DNA from 3 places in the Leclercia pneumoniae genome. Region 3 is predicted to be linked to each of the others. Evidence: predicted binding sites of a transcription regulator. Region 3 holds the regulator's gene; each other region holds the start of a gene.
What was found. The regulator PurR, encoded in region 3, represses purine synthesis genes. The targets are predictions, from matches to a motif close to CANGCAAACGTTTGCNTG.
Positions count from the first base shown of each region.

Region 1: the regulator PurR is predicted to act here: its motif matches at 3,541-3,558, upstream of purH (bifunctional phosphoribosylaminoimidazolecarboxamide formyltransferase/IMP cyclohydrolase).
Region 2: the regulator PurR is predicted to act here: its motif matches at 3,905-3,922, upstream of galS (HTH-type transcriptional regulator GalS).

Region 1 covers NZ_CP071383.1:218,325-224,605, forward strand. The annotation lists gene JZ655_RS01035 (DUF1481 domain-containing protein) at 1-489, shown strand, start outside; gene purD (phosphoribosylamine--glycine ligase) at 537-1,829, opposite strand; gene purH (bifunctional phosphoribosylaminoimidazolecarboxamide formyltransferase/IMP cyclohydrolase) at 1,845-3,434, opposite strand; rRNA gene JZ655_RS01050 (16S ribosomal RNA) at 3,995-5,536, shown strand; tRNA gene JZ655_RS01055 (tRNA-Glu) at 5,622-5,697, shown strand; rRNA gene JZ655_RS01060 (23S ribosomal RNA) at 5,881-6,281, shown strand, end outside.
Region 2 covers NZ_CP071383.1:2,882,144-2,888,424, forward strand. The annotation lists gene mglA (galactose/methyl galactoside ABC transporter ATP-binding protein MglA) at 1-1,398, opposite strand, end outside; gene mglB (galactose/glucose ABC transporter substrate-binding protein MglB) at 1,480-2,478, opposite strand; gene galS (HTH-type transcriptional regulator GalS) at 2,774-3,796, opposite strand; gene yeiB (DUF418 domain-containing protein YeiB) at 3,952-5,109, opposite strand; gene folE (GTP cyclohydrolase I FolE) at 5,127-5,795, opposite strand; gene JZ655_RS14070 (YbfB/YjiJ family MFS transporter) at 5,902-6,281, opposite strand, start outside.
Region 3 covers NZ_CP071383.1:1,916,190-1,922,470, reverse strand. The annotation lists gene JZ655_RS09255 (C40 family peptidase) at 305-1,096, shown strand; gene sodB (superoxide dismutase [Fe]) at 1,219-1,800, shown strand; gene JZ655_RS09245 (MFS transporter) at 1,838-3,004, opposite strand; gene cydH (cytochrome bd-I oxidase subunit CydH) at 3,167-3,256, opposite strand; gene purR (HTH-type transcriptional repressor PurR) at 3,553-4,578, shown strand; gene punR (DNA-binding transcriptional activator PunR) at 4,575-5,507, opposite strand; gene punC (purine nucleoside transporter PunC) at 5,623-6,281, shown strand, end outside.

The DNA.
Region 1 (6,281 bases), 1.7 Mb from region 3:
TTCAGCCCCTGGCATAGTGGCAGTACCACAACCAGCGAATACCGCTGGCAAGGTGATACTCTCGCCCTTATCGAACTGAACATTTACAGCGCCACCCCGGAACATGTGCGGATACGTTTTGATGACCGCGGCGAGCTGAGCTTTATGCAGCACGAAACGGGGGGGCAAAAGCAGCAACTCTCCAGCGACCAAATCGCGCTCTACCGTTATCGTGCCGATCAAATCCGTCAGACCAGCGATGCGCTGCGTCAGGGGCGCGTGGTGCTGCGTCAGGGGCGCTGGCATAGCGATGGTACGGTGACAACCTGTGAGGGGCAGACGGTGAAGCCTGAACTGGAGTCCTGGGCCACCGAACATATTGAACGTCGTCAGCGTCACTCTTCTATGGAAGTCAGCATCGCGTGGCTTGAGGCACCGGAAGGTTCTCAGCTTTTACTGGTGGCGAACGAAGATTTCTGTACCTGGCAGCCGACGGAAAAGAGTTTTTAAGTCCCCTCTCCCTTGAGGGAGAGGGTTAGGGTGAGGGTGAGGGGGAATTACTCCCCCTGCTCACGCGCAATCGCACGATAACCGATATCCTGACGGCTGAAGCTGCCGTTCCAGTGGATATCTGCCATCAGCTCATAGGCGCGCTTCTGTGCCTCAGCAACGGTGTGTCCGAGTGCGGTCGCGCACAGTACGCGGCCACCGTTGGTTAAGACACGATCGTCGTCTGCCAGCGTCGTGCCGGCGTGGAACACTTTCGCGCCATCTATCGCTTCCAGCGGCAGGCCGTGGATCTCGTCACCGGTGTTGTAACTCCCCGGATAACCGCCCGCCGCAATCACCACGCCCAGAGAGGCACGCTCGTCCCACTCAGAGGTTTGCTCATCGAGTTTGCCTTCGCAGGCTGCCAGGCAGAGTTCGACCAGGTCCGATTTCATGCGCAGCATGATGGGCTGGGTTTCCGGATCGCCAAAGCGGCAGTTGAACTCAATGACTTTCGGGTTGCCCTGCTTATCGATCATCAGGCCCGCGTACAGGAAACCGGTATAGGTATTGCCTTCTGCGGCCATCCCTTTCACGGTAGGCCAGATGATGCGCTCCATGGTCCGCTGATGCACTTCGTCAGTGACCACAGGCGCAGGAGAGTAAGCGCCCATCCCACCGGTATTCGGGCCGGTGTCTGCGTTACCCACGCGCTTATGGTCCTGGCTGGTGGCCATAGGCAGCACATGCTCCCCATCAACCATCACGATAAAGCTCGCCTCTTCGCCGTCGAGGAACTCTTCGATGACGATACGATGGCCTGCGTCGCCAAAGGCGTTACCTGCCAGCATATCCTGTACGGCAGCTTCGGCTTCTTCGAGGGTCATCGCCACGATTACGCCTTTACCGGCGGCCAGGCCATCCGCCTTGATAACAATAGGGGCGCCTTTCTCACGCAGATAAGCCAGCGCGGGTTCGACTTCAGTAAAGTTCTGGTATTCCGCCGTCGGGATCTTATGCCGGGCAAGGAAATCTTTGGTGAAGGCTTTGGAGCCTTCCAGTTGAGCGGCGCCCTCGGTCGGGCCGAAGATTTTCAGGCCTGCCGCGCGGAAGGCGTCAACAACGCCAATTACCAGCGGCGCTTCCGGGCCGACGATGGTCAGATCGATCTTCTCGCTCTGAGCAAAGCTCAGCAGGGCGGGTATATCCGTCACACCAATCGCCACGTTCTGCAGCGTTGGCTCCAGCGCCGTGCCGGCATTGCCGGGGGCCACAAAAACGGTTTCGACCCGTGGAGACTGCGCGGCTTTCCATGCCAGGGCGTGCTCACGCCCGCCGTTACCAATTACTAATACTTTCATTGTCTGCTCCGGGAATTAATGACGGAAATGGCGCATGTCGGTGAAGATCATCGCGATGCCGTGCTCATCGGCTGCGGCAATCACTTCATCATCGCGGATAGAGCCGCCAGGCTGGATCACACAGGTGATGCCCACTGCAGCAGCCGCGTCGATACCGTCACGGAACGGGAAGAAGGCGTCGGACGCCATGGCGGAGCCTTTTACTTCCAGACCTTCGTCGCCCGCTTTGATACCCGCAATTTTAGCGGAGTAGACGCGGCTCATCTGGCCTGCGCCTATGCCAATGGTCATGTTCTCTTTCGCATAGACGATGGCGTTAGATTTAACGAACTTGGCAACCTTCCAGCAGAACAGCGCATCACGCAGCTCTTGTTCGGTAGGTTGACGTTTGCTCACAACGCGCAGGTCTTTTTCGCTTACCATTCCGAGGTCACGATCTTGTACCAGCAGACCACCATTAACACGTTTGAAATCAAGGCCCGGTACGCGCTCTGCCCACTGACCGCAAATCAGTACGCGCACGTTCTGTTTCGCGGCGGTAATTTTCAGCGCTTCTTCGGTGGCAGAAGGGGCGATGATCACTTCAACAAACTGGCGGGAGATAATGGCCTGTGCGGTTTCGGCGTCCAGCTCACGGTTAAAGGCAATGATGCCGCCAAACGCGGAGGTTGGGTCGGTTTTGTAAGCACGGTCGTAAGCATCCAGAATAGAGGTGCTTACCGCGACACCGCATGGGTTGGCGTGCTTCACAATCACGCAAGCTGGTTCGCTGAACTCTTTCACGCACTCCAGCGCGGCGTCAGTATCCGCGATGTTGTTGTAAGAGAGCGCCTTGCCCTGTACTTGTTGTGCGGTGGCAACAGAAGCTTCTTTTACTTCTTCTTCTATATAGAAGGCAGCCTGCTGGTGGCTATTCTCGCCATAGCGCATGTCCTGCTTCTTAATGAAGTTGAGATTCAGGGTGCGAGAGAAGCGGCCGGAAGGCTCGTTACTTTCACCATGATAGGCTGGCACCAGGCTACCAAAGTAATTGGCAATCATACTGTCGTAGGCGGCAGTGTGTTCGAAGGCTTTAATCGCCAGGTCGAAGCGCGTCTCAAGATTCAGAGAGCCTTCGTTGGCATCCATCTCTTTAATAATGGCGTCGTAGTCGCTGCTCTTCACCACGATGGCCACATCTTTATGGTTCTTGGCAGCGGAGCGCACCATGGTTGGGCCGCCGATATCAATATTCTCTACCGCATCTTCCAGCGAGCAGCCTTCACGGGCAACGGTCTGGGCGAACGGGTACAGGTTAACGACAACCATGTCGATCGGCGCGATCCCGTGTTGTTCCATAATACCGTCGTCCTGACCGCGACGGCCCAGAATGCCGCCGTGAACTTTCGGGTGCAGGGTTTTGACGCGTCCGTCCATCATTTCCGGGAATCCGGTGTAATCGGAGACTTCGGTTACCGGCAGACCTTTATCTGCTAACAGGCGAGCGGTACCGCCAGTAGACAGCAGCTCTACACCACGTGCAGAAAGCGCCTGAGCGAATTCGACGATACCGGCTTTATCAGAAACACTGAGCAGAGCGCGGCGGACTGGACGACGTTGTTGCATGGTAAATCCCCTGGATTTCACGATTACAGAGAGCGTTAGGTGAATTTTCTTTAGAAAAACTCAGCTAACACACCTTGCGGGGCGTTTTATTTAGCGCGAGCATTTTAACGAAAACGTTTGCGCACCGCTCGTCATTTTTCACTTTTTCGCTGCATTGTGGATAAGTCTGTGTGTAATCAGGTATAAAGCGGGGTTTTGCTGGGGAATGCAGCAGTCAGTCATTTTTATGTCATTTTTCTATTGCGGCCTGCAGAGAACTCCCTATAATGCGCCTCCATCGACACGGCAGATGTGAATCACTTCACACAAACAGCCGGTTCGGTTGAAGAGAAAAAATCCTGAAATTCAGGGTTGACTCTGAAAGAGGAAAGCGTAATATACGCCACCTCGCAACGGTGAGCTGAAAGCCGCGTTGCACTGCTCTTTAACAATTTATCAGACAATCTGTGTGGGCACTCAAAGTGACATGGATTCTTAATGTCTTCGGACAATAAATGAATACCAAGTCTCTGAGTGAACACGTAATTCATTACGAAGTTTAATTCACGAGCATCAAACTTAAATTGAAGAGTTTGATCATGGCTCAGATTGAACGCTGGCGGCAGGCCTAACACATGCAAGTCGAGCGGCAGCGGAAAGTAGCTTGCTACTTTGCCGGCGAGCGGCGGACGGGTGAGTAATGTCTGGGAAACTGCCTGATGGAGGGGGATAACTACTGGAAACGGTAGCTAATACCGCATAACGTCGCAAGACCAAAGAGGGGGACCTTCGGGCCTCTTGCCATCAGATGTGCCCAGATGGGATTAGCTAGTAGGTGGGGTAATGGCTCACCTAGGCGACGATCCCTAGCTGGTCTGAGAGGATGACCAGCCACACTGGAACTGAGACACGGTCCAGACTCCTACGGGAGGCAGCAGTGGGGAATATTGCACAATGGGCGCAAGCCTGATGCAGCCATGCCGCGTGTATGAAGAAGGCCTTCGGGTTGTAAAGTACTTTCAGCGAGGAGGAAGGCATTAAGGTTAATAACCTTGGTGATTGACGTTACTCGCAGAAGAAGCACCGGCTAACTCCGTGCCAGCAGCCGCGGTAATACGGAGGGTGCAAGCGTTAATCGGAATTACTGGGCGTAAAGCGCACGCAGGCGGTCTGTCAAGTCGGATGTGAAATCCCCGGGCTCAACCTGGGAACTGCATTCGAAACTGGCAGGCTAGAGTCTTGTAGAGGGGGGTAGAATTCCAGGTGTAGCGGTGAAATGCGTAGAGATCTGGAGGAATACCGGTGGCGAAGGCGGCCCCCTGGACAAAGACTGACGCTCAGGTGCGAAAGCGTGGGGAGCAAACAGGATTAGATACCCTGGTAGTCCACGCCGTAAACGATGTCGACTTGGAGGCTGTTCCCTTGAGGAGTGGCTTCCGGAGCTAACGCGTTAAGTCGACCGCCTGGGGAGTACGGCCGCAAGGTTAAAACTCAAATGAATTGACGGGGGCCCGCACAAGCGGTGGAGCATGTGGTTTAATTCGATGCAACGCGAAGAACCTTACCTACTCTTGACATCCACGGAACTTAGCAGAGATGCTTTGGTGCCTTCGGGAACCGTGAGACAGGTGCTGCATGGCTGTCGTCAGCTCGTGTTGTGAAATGTTGGGTTAAGTCCCGCAACGAGCGCAACCCTTATCCTTTGTTGCCAGCGGTCCGGCCGGGAACTCAAAGGAGACTGCCAGTGATAAACTGGAGGAAGGTGGGGATGACGTCAAGTCATCATGGCCCTTACGAGTAGGGCTACACACGTGCTACAATGGCGCATACAAAGAGAAGCGACCTCGCGAGAGCAAGCGGACCTCATAAAGTGCGTCGTAGTCCGGATTGGAGTCTGCAACTCGACTCCATGAAGTCGGAATCGCTAGTAATCGTAGATCAGAATGCTACGGTGAATACGTTCCCGGGCCTTGTACACACCGCCCGTCACACCATGGGAGTGGGTTGCAAAAGAAGTAGGTAGCTTAACCTTCGGGAGGGCGCTTACCACTTTGTGATTCATGACTGGGGTGAAGTCGTAACAAGGTAACCGTAGGGGAACCTGCGGTTGGATCACCTCCTTACCTTAAAGAACCTGCCTTTGTAGTGTCCACACAGATTGTCTGATAGATGTAAAGAAGCAAGGCGTCTTGCGATTGAGACTTTAGTGTCCCCTTCGTCTAGAGGCCCAGGACACCGCCCTTTCACGGCGGTAACAGGGGTTCGAATCCCCTAGGGGACGCCACTTGCTGGTTTGTGAGTGAAAGTCACCTGCCTCAATATCTCAAAACTAACTCAGTGAGTTATGTTTGAGATATTTGCTCTTTAAAAATCTGGATCAAGCTGAAAATTGAAACGACACACAGTTAATGTGTGTTCGAGTCTCTCAAATTTTCGCAATCAGAAGTGAAACATCTTCGGGTTGTGAGGTTAAGCGACTAAGCGTACACGGTGGATGCCCTGGCAGTCAGAGGCGATGAAGGACGTGCTAATCTGCGAAAAGCGCCGGCGAGGTGATATGAACCTTTGACCCGGCGATGTCCGAATGGGGAAACCCAGTGCAACTCGTTGCACTATCGTTAACTGAATACATAGGTTAACGAGGCGAACCGGGGGAACTGAAACATCTAAGTACCCCGAGGAAAAGAAATCAACCGAGATTCCCCCAGTAGCGGCGAGCGAACGGGGAGCAGCCCAGAGTCTGAATCAGCTTGTGTGTTAGTGGAAGCGTCTGGAAAGTCGCACGGTACAGGGTGAAAGTCCCGTACACGAAAACACACTTGCTGTGAACTCGAAGAGTAGGGCGGGACACGTGGTATCCTGTCTGAA
Region 2 (6,281 bases), 970 kb from region 3:
CATTTCGGAAGAAATAATAATGATCCCTTTATTCTTTTTAGCCAGTTCAGCAATCAGCTGATAGATTTCAAATTTTGCACCTACGTCAATACCACGGGTGGGTTCGTCCAGCATTAAAATTTCGGGCTGGGTCAACAACCAGCGGCCAATAATGACCTTCTGCTGGTTACCACCAGAGAGAGAACCAATCTGGGTACGGTGTCCTGGCGTTTTAACGCGCATTGAGTCAATAACCCACTGGGTATCACTCTTCATGCGGGAATTATCCAGCAGGCCAACTTTATTTTTATAGTTGCGAATATTAGAGATTAACGAGTTAAAGTTAATATCCAGATAAGCGTAAATACCGGTAGAGCGGCGCTCTTCGGTGACCAGCGCAAAACCATGGTTAATGGCTTCGTTGGCGTTATGGTTATTAATTTTTTTACCATGCAGGGTAATGGTGCCGCCCGATTTTTCACGGATACCAAACAGGGTTTCCACGATATCGGTACGCTTCGCCCCCACCAGACCGGCAATGCCCAGGATCTCGCCCTTATGCAGGTCGAAGGAGACATCACGAATCGAGGGTTGACGCAGAGAGGTCAGGTTACGGACCTCGAGGATCACTTCGCCCGGGACGTTCTCGCGGTCCGGGAAGCGCTGGTTCAGTGAGCGCCCCACCATCATGGCGATGATCTTATCCATATCCAGCCCTTCAAGAGGCTGAGTGGCAATCCACTGACCGTCACGCAGAATGGTGATTTCATCGCAGAGCTGGAAGATCTCTTCCATCTTATGCGAGATATAAACAATGCCGCAGCCACGCTCTTTCAGCTTGCGGATAATAGTAAACAGATGGTTCACCTCTTTTTCCGTTAAGGAAGAAGTCGGTTCATCCATAATGACAATCTTGGCATCATAGGAAAAGGCTTTCGCAATTTCGATCATCTGCATTTGAGAAACGGATAGCGTGCCAACGCGGGCCCGTGGGTCAATATCAATATCCAGTTCATCAAAAATCGCTTTGGTATCGCGATACATTTTGTCCTGATCGACAAATACGCCTTTAGTGGGGTAACGCCCCAGCCACATATTGTCCATAACAGAACGCTGGAGAACCAGGTTTAATTCCTGGTGCACCATTGAAATGCCGTTTTCCAGTGCTTCTTTGGCCGAATGGAAGTCAATCTCTTTCCCCTGAAAAAGAATGCTACCTGAATCTTTAGAATAGATTCCAAAAAGGCATTTTAATAATGTTGATTTACCTGCACCGTTCTCCCCCATCAACGCGTGAATAGAGTGAGGACGCACTTTCAAATTAACATTATCGAGAGCCTTAACGCCCGGGAAAGACTTGTTGATATTGCTCATTTCCAACAAGAATTCACCCGACGACTGAGTATTTGTGCTGACCATAATTATACCTTGTTGGCCTCGCATATCGCGTTATAAAAGGGCGCAACGAATTGCGCCCAGTGAGAACTTACAAAAAAGAACTTATTTACCGATAAACTCAGCCAGGTTGGACTGGTCTACGCCCACGTAAGGTACGCGTACGATTTTATTTTCAATTTTCCAGTTGGTGCCATCAGCGGCACCTTTACCGTCGGCCAGGTTTTTCGCCAGGTCGAAGGTGGCTTTCGCCTGGTTGTTGGCATCGTTCAGAACGGTACCGGCCATTGCGCCAGATTTAACCAGAGCCAGCGCTTCTGGCAGGGCATCAACACCGAATACCGGAACAGAGGATTTGTTGTGTGCTTTCAGCGCTTCTACCGCACCCATTGCCATCGCATCGTTGTTGGCAATGACCACTTCAATTTTGTTCGCATTCGGGCCAGAGAGCCATGCGTCCATCTTATCTTTCGCCTGAGCGGTATCCCACATTGCGGTATCTAACGCCAGCTGCTGGGTCTTCAGGCCCTTGTCATTCAGCTCTTTAATCACGTAAGAGGTACGCGCTTCTGCATCCGGGTGGCCCGGCTCGCCTTTCAGCAGCACGAACTGAATCTGACCATCTTTGTTCAGGTCCCAGTTCGGGTTAGCCGCCCAGTGTTTAGCAATCAGGTCGCCCTGGATAATGCCGGATTCTTTCGAGTCGGTGCCCACGTAGAACGCTTTGTCGTAGCTATCCAGCGCTTTACGGGAAGGTTCTTTGTTGAAGAAGACGATAGGAACGTTCTGGCCACGTGCTTTTTCAATAACGGTGCCTGCAGCAGCCGGGTCAACCAGGTTGATTGCCAGGGCTTTAACGCCCTTCGCCAGCAGAACGTCAATCTGATCGTTCTGTTTGGACTGGTCATTCTGGGAGTCATTCATCAGCAGCTGAACGTCTGGCGCTGCTTTAGCATCTTTCTCGATAGCTTTACGCACAACGGACATGAAGTTGTCGTCGTATTTATAAATAGTTACACCGATACGGGTATCAGCAGCGTGCGCTGCGGCACCGAAAAGCATGCTTGCCATTACAGCAGACAGGGTCAACACCTTCTTATTCATGGTATCTCCGGTTTTTTTTATGCAGGGTAGTTCGTGTGAATAACGGTCGGCGGGCAGTATGTTAAAAAAACGTTACTGACTACCGAAGCTCACTTATAAAATTTCTATCTTCCTTGGTCGGTAACGCTCCAGAATGCGTTTTTTTCGTTGTTTGCGGAACGTTTGCTATGGTGAAAATGAATAATCACCGTTACATAGCGTTTCAGCCCCTAAAACGCTGACATCATAGCCAGCGCCTTGTTAAGATACTGTGAATTTACTCACAGATTGAAAGCGGTTACATCACTGCAGATAATTAGTTAGTGATCGGCGCCACAATTTGCCGAATGGCTACGGAATGGCGACGCACCAGCGTTGGCATAAAACAGTGCGTCGCATCAGGATCAAGTTGCCCCGCCGCGCCCAGTAATGCCAGCTCTGTCGCCAGTTTCGCCATAGAAGCAATGGGATAACGGACGGTAGTGAGCTGCGGATCGGTGTAACGGGCAATGGGAATATCATCGAAGCCAATCAAGGAGAGATGCTGTGGCACCGCAATGCCATTATCTTTCAGCGCCGTCAGGGCGCCAGCAGCCATACTGTCGTTGTAGGCAAAAACTGCCGTTAATTGCAGGTTTCGGCCCAGCAACTCAACCATTGCCGTCTCCCCACCCTGCATATCAGGCTCTCCGGTTCCCACCCAGCTATCAGAGGGCGTTATCCCCTGCTCTTTCAGCGCATTTTGCCAGCCTTCGTAACGCATCACGTCATCTTCAATGTGGTGGCTGGAGGCCAGATAGCCGATGCGCTGATGACCATGATTGAGCAGCATCCGGGTAGCCATCATCGCCCCGCTGACGTTATCCAGCCCCACACAACGATGGGCGTAGCCCGGTACAATCCGGTTAATAAGCACCATGCCCGGGATCTGATCCATAAAGCTGGCCAGTTCGTCGTCCGCAAGGGCTTTTGAGTGCACAATCAGGGCGTTACAGCGCTGACGTATCAGCACCTCAATGGCGTTACGCTCTTTCTCTGCCTCGTGATAGCTGTTACCAATCAGCACATACTTCTGATGCTGCTGCGCCACCACATCCACGGCTTTAACCAGCGCACCGAAAAAGGCATCCGACACATCCATCACCACCACGCCGATGGTATCACTGACCTGGGTGGCCAGCGCCTGGGCATTCGCGTTCGGGCGATAGCCAAGCTCGGCCACCGCTTTCAACACGGCTTCCCGTGTATCAGGGCTGACCAGCGCGCTGTTGTTTAAAACGCGGGAAACGGTGGCAACAGAAACGCCCGCGATGCGGGCCACGTCACGAATGGTGATCATATTCACCATCCTTAAAGAGATTGCAGCAACTCACAGACACCCCCTGTGTTTAGCAAGGTGTCTATTCTGGCAGCGCAAGCGCGGGGACTACGTGAAGAAGCTCACACAGATGAAAACGGTTACATCCATTTTGTTAATGATTGTGATCCAGATCGTTATCTGGATGTATCGTTCAATGAAACACCGGCAGCCCTGGCGGTCAGTTGGCGCCACAGCCATTCAACCGGACCCTGGCGGAACCGGCGCAGCCAGTAAACTGAAAAGAGAATGTTTGCGGCCCATACCGGGAGTACGAATGCCAGCAGTTGCAGGCGGTCGAACTTCATAAACAGGCCCAACCGGTAGAAGAGTGTCGTACAAATCAGGGTTTGCAAAAGATAGTTGCTTAGCGCCATGCGCCCCACGCAGGCGATGGCGGTGACCAGGCGAAAACGGCATAGCTGCGGCCAGTAACCATACAGTAACGCCGCGTATCCCACCGTCTGGAACGGCGCACTCAGTTCGCGCGGGGCCTGCAGGAGAAAGGCACACCAGCGATAGTCCCACCCCAACTGCCACTGGGTAATGACCGCCGGCAGATTGATGGCGATACCGGTCAGCACCAGCCACAGGCCAGTACGACGATAGTGCTTCAGGCTAAATTCACCCTTCAGCCAGCCGCTGCGCATCAGCGCGGCGCCCATTAACATCATCCCCGCCAGTTGCCATCCGTACTGTGCCCCGAGCGCCAGCAAACTATCGCCCAGCATATCAAGGCGGTTCGTTATGGCTTCACTGCCTCCGGCAAGCTTCCATAACTGTTCATACTGTAAGTTTGCCGCATCCGGAACCCAGGAGCGGTTGGTGGAATCACCCGAGATTAACCCCAGCAATACCAACACCCCGATCCCCATGGCATACAGCACTACGCCGGTCATAAAGAGATTTTTCACGCCGTGGGCGTCGCGGATCATGCGCCAGCAAATTAACCCCACCAGCCCATACGCCAGCAGAATATCGCCATCCCAGAAAAAGAGACCGTGCAGAAAACCGAGCAACACCAACAGCGTCAGCCGCGACTGGATCCAGCGTTTACCGCGTTTCAGTAACAGCTGTAGTCCGGCGCCGAACAGCAGAGCAAATAAGGTCAGGAATTTAACCTGAGCGAAGAGATCCAGCACCGCCCAGGTCCAGGCGTCGCGGCGAGTGATCTCGCCATACCAGGCAGGATTGAGATAAGCGGCCTTCGGCAGACCGAAGGCGCTTATATTCAAAAGCAGGATACCGAGGATGGCAACGCCACGTACAAAATCCAGCGTGACATTCCGCTCCATATACCCTGCCCTGACGATCAGTTGTGGTGACGAACGGCGCGCAGGAACTCCTGGCGGGTGTTCTGGCTGGATTTGAAAAGACCGCCCAGCGATGTGGTGGTGGTGGCGCTGGTGGCATCGCGAATACCGCGCGCTTTTACGCAGTAATGCACGGCATCAATGGAAACGGCCACGTTATTCGTACCCAGCAGCGTCTGCAGCGCGGTAAGGATCTGCTGCGTTAAACGCTCCTGAACCTGCGGACGCTGAGCAAAGAACTGCACGATACGGTTGATCTTGGACAGACCGATTACCGCATCTTTCGGAATGTAGGCCACCGTTGCTTTACCGTCGATAGTCACGAAATGGTGCTCGCAGGTGCTGGTGAGCGTGATATCACGCACGGTGACCATCTCATCTACCTTCATTTTGTTTTCAATGACGGTGATTTTCGGGAAGTTGGCGTAATCCAGCCCGGAGAAGATCTCATCCACATACATTTTCGCAATGCGGCGCGGGGTCTCCATCAGACTGTCGTCACTCAGATCGAGATTCAGCAGCTGCATGATTTCCGTCATGTGGCCGGAAATAAGACGTTTACGGGTTTCATTGTCCATCTCCTGAACCGGTGGGCGTAGCGGGGTTTCAAGACCGCGCGCAACCAGCGCTTCATGGACAAGGGCAGCTTCTTTACTGAGTGATGGCATTCATTGTTCTCCTGCAGGTGTGGCTCGCTTTTGCCTCTTGGGGGCAAAATGTGCACTCATTGTGCGCGAGGCGGCGCACTTAATCCAGTATTCACAGCGATAATTATTACGATTGCTGTAGCCTTTCATCGTAACGGCGCCAGACCAGCGCGCCCGCGACGAACAGCGCGATACCCGCAAGGCCTAAAGCCGGCTCAAGCTGATGCGTGAGCCAGGTCGACAGCGCCGAGGTTACCGGCCCTACCAGCTGCCCGACCGCATAACCGGTAGTTAATAATCCGGCCATGTAGCGGGTATGACCAGGCGCCAGTTCACGGCCATATAACAGCGATAACTGCACGGCACATAAGAAACCGCCGCCGACCAGCAGCGCGCCGGTAATCAGGCCGGCCATACCGGGCATCAGCCAGGCGGCCAGCACGCCAATACCCTGTAACCAAAGCACCAGTGCCAGCCTGCGGTTTGACGTCGAAATATGACGCAGCG
Region 3 (6,281 bases):
TCGTCTGTCATTGTAGCGTTTCAGAACGACAACGGAAAATAACATTTTCGTCACGTTATCTATTGTATCGCGCTACCGATAAAGCTGCATTCTAAAAGTAACAAAACCCTGTTCTGTCCAGGGTTTTGTTCAGCGAATGTACAATACGCTCACTTTATGGTGATTTTTTTTGCGCTCGCTAACGAAACGTCGTTTTAGCGGTGAAAGTTTATTAACTTTGTCCCTTTTTATGGATTAGAATCGACGGGCTTTGTAAATCACACGCGGGTATTATTGTTGCCCGGAATTATTAGGGGATTGCCCAGTGGCGCGGATAAATAAAATCTCGATCACGCTCTGTGCTTTGCTGTTTACGACACTGACTTTCACCTCAACGGCGACCGCCTCAGAGCAGGCGCGGACCTCGGCCGTGCAAAAAAAACATCTGGTGAAAGTGACGGAACCCAAGAAAAAGAGCAGCAGCAAAAAAACCACGAAGAAAGAGAGCAGTAAAAAGAGCAGTAGCAAAAAAAACCTCGCAAAAACGCAGACCGCCTCCTCCAGTAAAAAAAGTAAAACCTCTTCCCGCACCGCGCCCAAAACCGCTTCTCGCGTGGTGACTGAAAAATGCACCGTCCGAAAAGGCCATAAAACCCGCTGCGTCAAAACCAGCAAGCCCACGACGCTTGCCGAGGCGCATAAAGTGCGGATGCAGAAAGCGCAAAAGACGGCAATGAATAAACTGATGGGCCAGATTGGTAAACCTTATCGCTGGGGTGGCAACTCGCCACGTACCGGTTTCGATTGCAGCGGTCTGGTCTGGTATGCCTATAAAGATCTGGTGAAGTTCCGTATTCCACGTACCGCCAATGAGATGTACCACCTGCGCGATGCCTCGCCGGTCAATCGCGGCGAACTGGAGAGCGGGGACCTGGTCTTCTTCCGCACTCAGGGTCGCGGTACCGCCGATCACGTGGGGGTGTATGTGGGCAATGGGAAGTTTATTCAGTCTCCACGTACAGGTCAGGATATTCAGATCACCTCCCTGAGTGAAGATTACTGGCAACGCCATTATGTGGGTGCCCGCCGCGTCATGACCCCGAAAACCATTCGTTAACGCCCCACCCCGCTGCAACTGCAGCGGGATTTACAACGCTTTAACCCCACTCCGCTATTTGCTACCCTAACCCTACACTCAATAAGGTTATTGGGTGCGCAAATAAAATAAGGAGTGAAGCAATGTCGTTCGAATTACCTGCATTACCATACGAAAAAATGGCGCTGGAACCTCATATTTCGGCAGAAACCCTCGAATACCATTACGGTAAACATCATCAGACCTATGTCACGAACCTGAACAATCTCATTGCGGGTACGGCTTTCGAAGGCAAATCCCTGGAAGAGATTATTCGGACTTCCGAAGCGGGCGTTTTCAACAACGCAGCGCAGGTGTGGAACCACACTTTCTACTGGCACTGCCTGGCACCAAATGCGGGCGGAGAACCAACAGGTGAACTGGCACAGGCGATTGCTGCAAGCTTCGGCAGCTTTGCTGATTTCAAAGCAAAATTTACCGATGCGGCGGTGAAGAACTTTGGCGCAGGCTGGACCTGGCTTGTGAAAGAGGCAGACGGCAAACTGGCCATCGTTTCAACCTCAAACGCCGGCACGCCGCTGACCACCAGCGCAACCCCGTTGATGACCGTGGACGTGTGGGAACATGCGTATTACATCGACTACCGTAACGCGCGCCCGAATTATCTGGAACATTTCTGGGCGCTGGTAAACTGGGACTTTGTGGCGAAGAATTTCGCTGCATAACGAAAACGCAGAAGGGTCACCCCTTCTGCGCTAGTATCTACTCCGCAACGCAGACCTGTTCAGGCTGACGACGACCCGACAGCAGCACCAGAAGCAAGCCAAAACCGGCTATCACCGCTCCCATCACTGGAACCACGCTGTAGCCCATTCCGCTGGAGATGACCGCACCACCCGCTGCCGCACCAAGCGCATTCCCGAGGTTAAACGCCCCGATATTCACCGAAGAGGACAATCCCGGCGCTTCGCTGGCAACCCGCATCACCCGCATCTGCAGTGGAGGCACCACGGCAAAGGTAGCGGCGCCCCATACCACCATGCTGATGGCTGCACCAATTTCACTGCGCGCCAGCCACGGAATGGCAAGCATGATGACAATCAGCAGCAGTAAAAAACCTTTCAGCGTGGCGGTGACCGAGCGATCCGCCAGCTTGCCGCCCAGATAGTTGCCAATGGAAAATCCGACGCCAATCAACACCAGCATGGCGGTGACAAACGCGGGTGTCGCATGGGTAATATCGCGCAACACCGGTGAGATATAGGTATAAAGGGTAAACATTGCCCCGGCACCCAGCACGGTGGTTAACAGCGCAGAAAGCACTTGCGGACGCAGTAACACCGCCAGCTCTTTACGCACCTCCGGACGCTCACCCGCGCTCCCTTTCGGTAAAGAGAAGTAGAGGGCGACCATCGCCACCATACCTAACCCGGCCGTGGCGAAGAAAGACATACGCCAGCCAATGGTTTCCCCCAGCCAGGTAGCTGCCGGAACGCCGCCGATATTGGCGATGGTGAGACCCATAAACATGGTCGCCACGGCGCTGGCCTGCTTATGTTTAGGTACCACGCTGGCCGCGACCACCGAGCCGAGGCCGAAGAACGCCCCATGATTAAGGCTGGTCAGGATGCGCGAGAGCATCAGGGTGCTGTAATCCGGCGCTACGGCAGAGAGCACATTGCCGACGGTGAAAATTGCCATCAGGAAAATAAGTGCGTTGCGGCGTGCGCGGTGAGAGAGAAGAAGCGTCATCAACGGCGCCCCCACCATCACGCCGATGGCATAAGCACTGATCAGCATCCCCGCCGTCGGGATAGAGACATCTACGCCACGGGCAATTACCGGGAGTAATCCCATGGGAGAGAATTCAGTCGTGCCAATCCCGAAGGCACCTATCGCCAGGGCCAGCAGGGGAAAATTGATTTTCATACGTCAACTCCAGAAACCGTGTCTTGATGCGACACAGAACAGTGAAGGCGAAAGCATGACATCAATCACAAAAAATGAGAAGTTAACAATTGCGCAAAAGATTTTTGCCAGAAGGGTAACAATCAGGAAAGGCAGGAGGGAGATGATACTCCCCCCAGTCACTCAGTGCAGAATCGCGGTAAAACTTGCCGCAACAATCAGACCCAGAACAATGATGGTGGTTGTCAGCGAAAACTTAAGATCGGTATTCATCAATTTTTCTCCTTATAATCCCCCCACGAAAAGTGAGCCTGCTCATTTTTACACAACTTACGCTAAAAATCTTGCAGGATTTAGTGCGATATCCGTTTTTGCTCTTCCCCTTTTGGTCAAGATCAGACAAAATTCCAGGCTTAATTTATTAGCGTACCGGCCATTGACCCCCTCCTGACGTCCTGTGTCGTTTTCCCGGCGTACCGCAATTCAGATTGCGCAATTAGGGTGAGAGAAGGCAATCGTTTACCTTTCGGTTTTTCAGGAGTTTAGGATATGGTCTGGAGTGACATCTAATGGCAACAATCAAAGACGTAGCGAAACGAGCAAACGTTTCCACTACAACCGTATCACATGTAATTAACAAAACGCGTTTTGTCGCTGAAGAGACGCGTAATGCCGTCTGGGCGGCGATCAAAGAGCTGCACTATTCACCGAGCGCGGTCGCTCGCAGCCTGAAAGTGAATCACACCAAATCTATCGGCTTGTTAGCAACCAGTAGCGAAGCGCCCTACTTTGCCGAGATTATCGAAGCCGTGGAGAAAAACTGCTTCCAGAAGGGCTATACCCTGATTCTTGGCAACGCGTGGAATAACCTGGAAAAGCAGCGGGCCTATTTATCGATGATGGCGCAAAAGCGTGTCGACGGTCTGCTGGTGATGTGTTCAGAGTACCCGGAACCCGTGCTGACGATGCTGGAAGAGTATCGCAATATCCCGATGGTGGTGATGGACTGGGGTGAAGCGAAAGCTGACTTTACCGACTCCGTTATCGATAACGCCTTCGAGGGGGGTTACATGGCGGGGCGTTATCTGATTGAACGCGGACACCGTGAAATCGGCGTTATCCCCGGCCCGCTGGAGCGTAATACCGGCGCCGGACGTCTGGCTGGGTTTATGAAAGCGATGGAAGAGGCGCTGATCACCGTGCCAGAAAACTGGATTGTGCAGGGCGATTTTGAGCCCGAGTCCGGCTATCGTGCCATGCAGCAGATCCTCTCCCAATCTCCGCGCCCGACCGCCGTGTTCTGCGGGGGAGATGTGATGGCGATGGGCGCGCTCTGCGCTGCAGACGAGATGGGACTGCGGGTGCCGCAAGACATTTCGTTGATCGGGTATGATAACGTGCGCAACGCGCGCTTCTTCACCCCGGCTCTGACCACCATCCATCAGCCTAAAGATTTCCTCGGTGAAACCGCGTTTAACATGCTGCTGGATCGCATCGTCAATAAGCGAGAAGAGTCGCAATCAATTGAAGTGCATCCCCGCCTTATTGAACGCCGCTCGGTGGCCGACGGCCCGTTCCGCGATTATCGCCGTTAATCCTCCTGCGGAGCCAGCGCGTCTGGCTCCCGCAACCACTCCCTGTTCATCGTTTCGCTATCCCCAAGATAATCCAGCAGCCAGGCCAGCGCAGGCGACATGTCATTCTGTTGCCATGTCAGGCAGCAGGCCGCATCCGGGAAGGGATTCTCAAGTTGCAACGCCACCCATTTGCCGGCATCGATCCAGGGGCGGGCAAAATGGGCGGGAACCATCCCCACGCAGAGCCCGGCAGAGAGGCAATCGGCAGAGGATGCCCAGTCCGGGGCAACGATTCGCCGCTGGTTATCCAGCAGCCAGGTAATGCGTTTGGGTAATGAGCGGGAGGTATCTTCCAGCACCAGCGAGGGCCAGCTGCGCAAGGTATCATCGCTGAGCGGCCCTGGCATCGCCGCCAGCGGATGGTGGCTTGCCACCACGCAGTACCAGCTGAGGGTTCCCATATCGCGAAACGCCCAGCGCCCACCCACGGGGATGGCCTGAGTCGCGCCGATCGCCATCTCTACCCGGCCATCGGCCAGCGCATCCCAGACGCCATTGAACACCTCCTGCGAGACGCGCAGCTCCACATCAGAAAAGTGGCGATAAAAATCGAGGATCATCTGGCGGGTACGCTCGGGGCGGACGATATTATCCACGGCGATAGAGAGGTGCCCGCGCCAGCCATTCGCAATCTGCTGGCACTGCTCGCGGGTGATCTGCATTTTTTTGATAACAGAGCGCCCTTCTTTCAAAAACCATGCCCCTGCCGGGGTCAGTTCCACGTCACGGTGGCGGCGTTCAAACAGCGGCACCGCCAGCCACTCCTCCAGCTGGCGCACCGTATAGCTGATGGCAGAAGGCACGCGATGCAGCTCTTGCGCTGCGCCGCTAAAGCTGCCGTTACGAGCTACCGCATCTACGACTTCAAGGGAATATTCTGACCACATTTTCTGCCTGCAAATTTTTTGAATGCAACCGCCAAATATTAGCGTTTCACAAGCGGTATTGCACTCTCTACACTCAGCGGCTGCCACACCTGCATACAAAATGGGGAAAACCATCGTGACACCCGGGAAAGGATTTTTAGTCTGGCTTGGCGGCTTAAGCGTGCTGGGCTTTCTTGCAACCGATATGTACCTGCCCGCTTTTGCGGCGATGCAGGAAGATTTACAAACGCCAGCCGCTGCCATCAGCGCCAGCCTGAGCGTGTTCCTGGCCGGCTTCGCCTTTGCGCAGTTGCTCTGGGGGCCGCTCTCCGATCGCTTGGGTCGTAAACCAATCTTGCTGACCGGTTTAGCGATTTTCGCTGTCGGCTGCCTCGGCATGCTATGGGTGCGCGATGCGACCTGGCTGCTGGTATTACGATTCGTGCAGGCCGTGGGCGTATGTGCTGCGGCGGTCACCTGGCAGGCGCTGGTGACAGACTACTATCCGGCGTCCCGTACCAACCGTATATTTGCCACCATTATGCCGCTGGTCGGGCTCTCCCCTGCTCTCGCCCCGCTGCTGGGCAGCTGGCTACTGGCTCACTTTGACTGGCAAGCCATCTTTGCCGTCTTGTTCGCGATTACGCTGTTGTTGATGCTTCCGGCCTTCACCCTTAAACGCCGTAGCGTGCAGCATGTTAGCGCCGCCGCACCCGTCACCTTCACTACGCTCCTGCGCACCCGCGCGTATCGTGGCAACGTGCTGATTTATGCCGCCTGCTCCGCCAGCTTCTT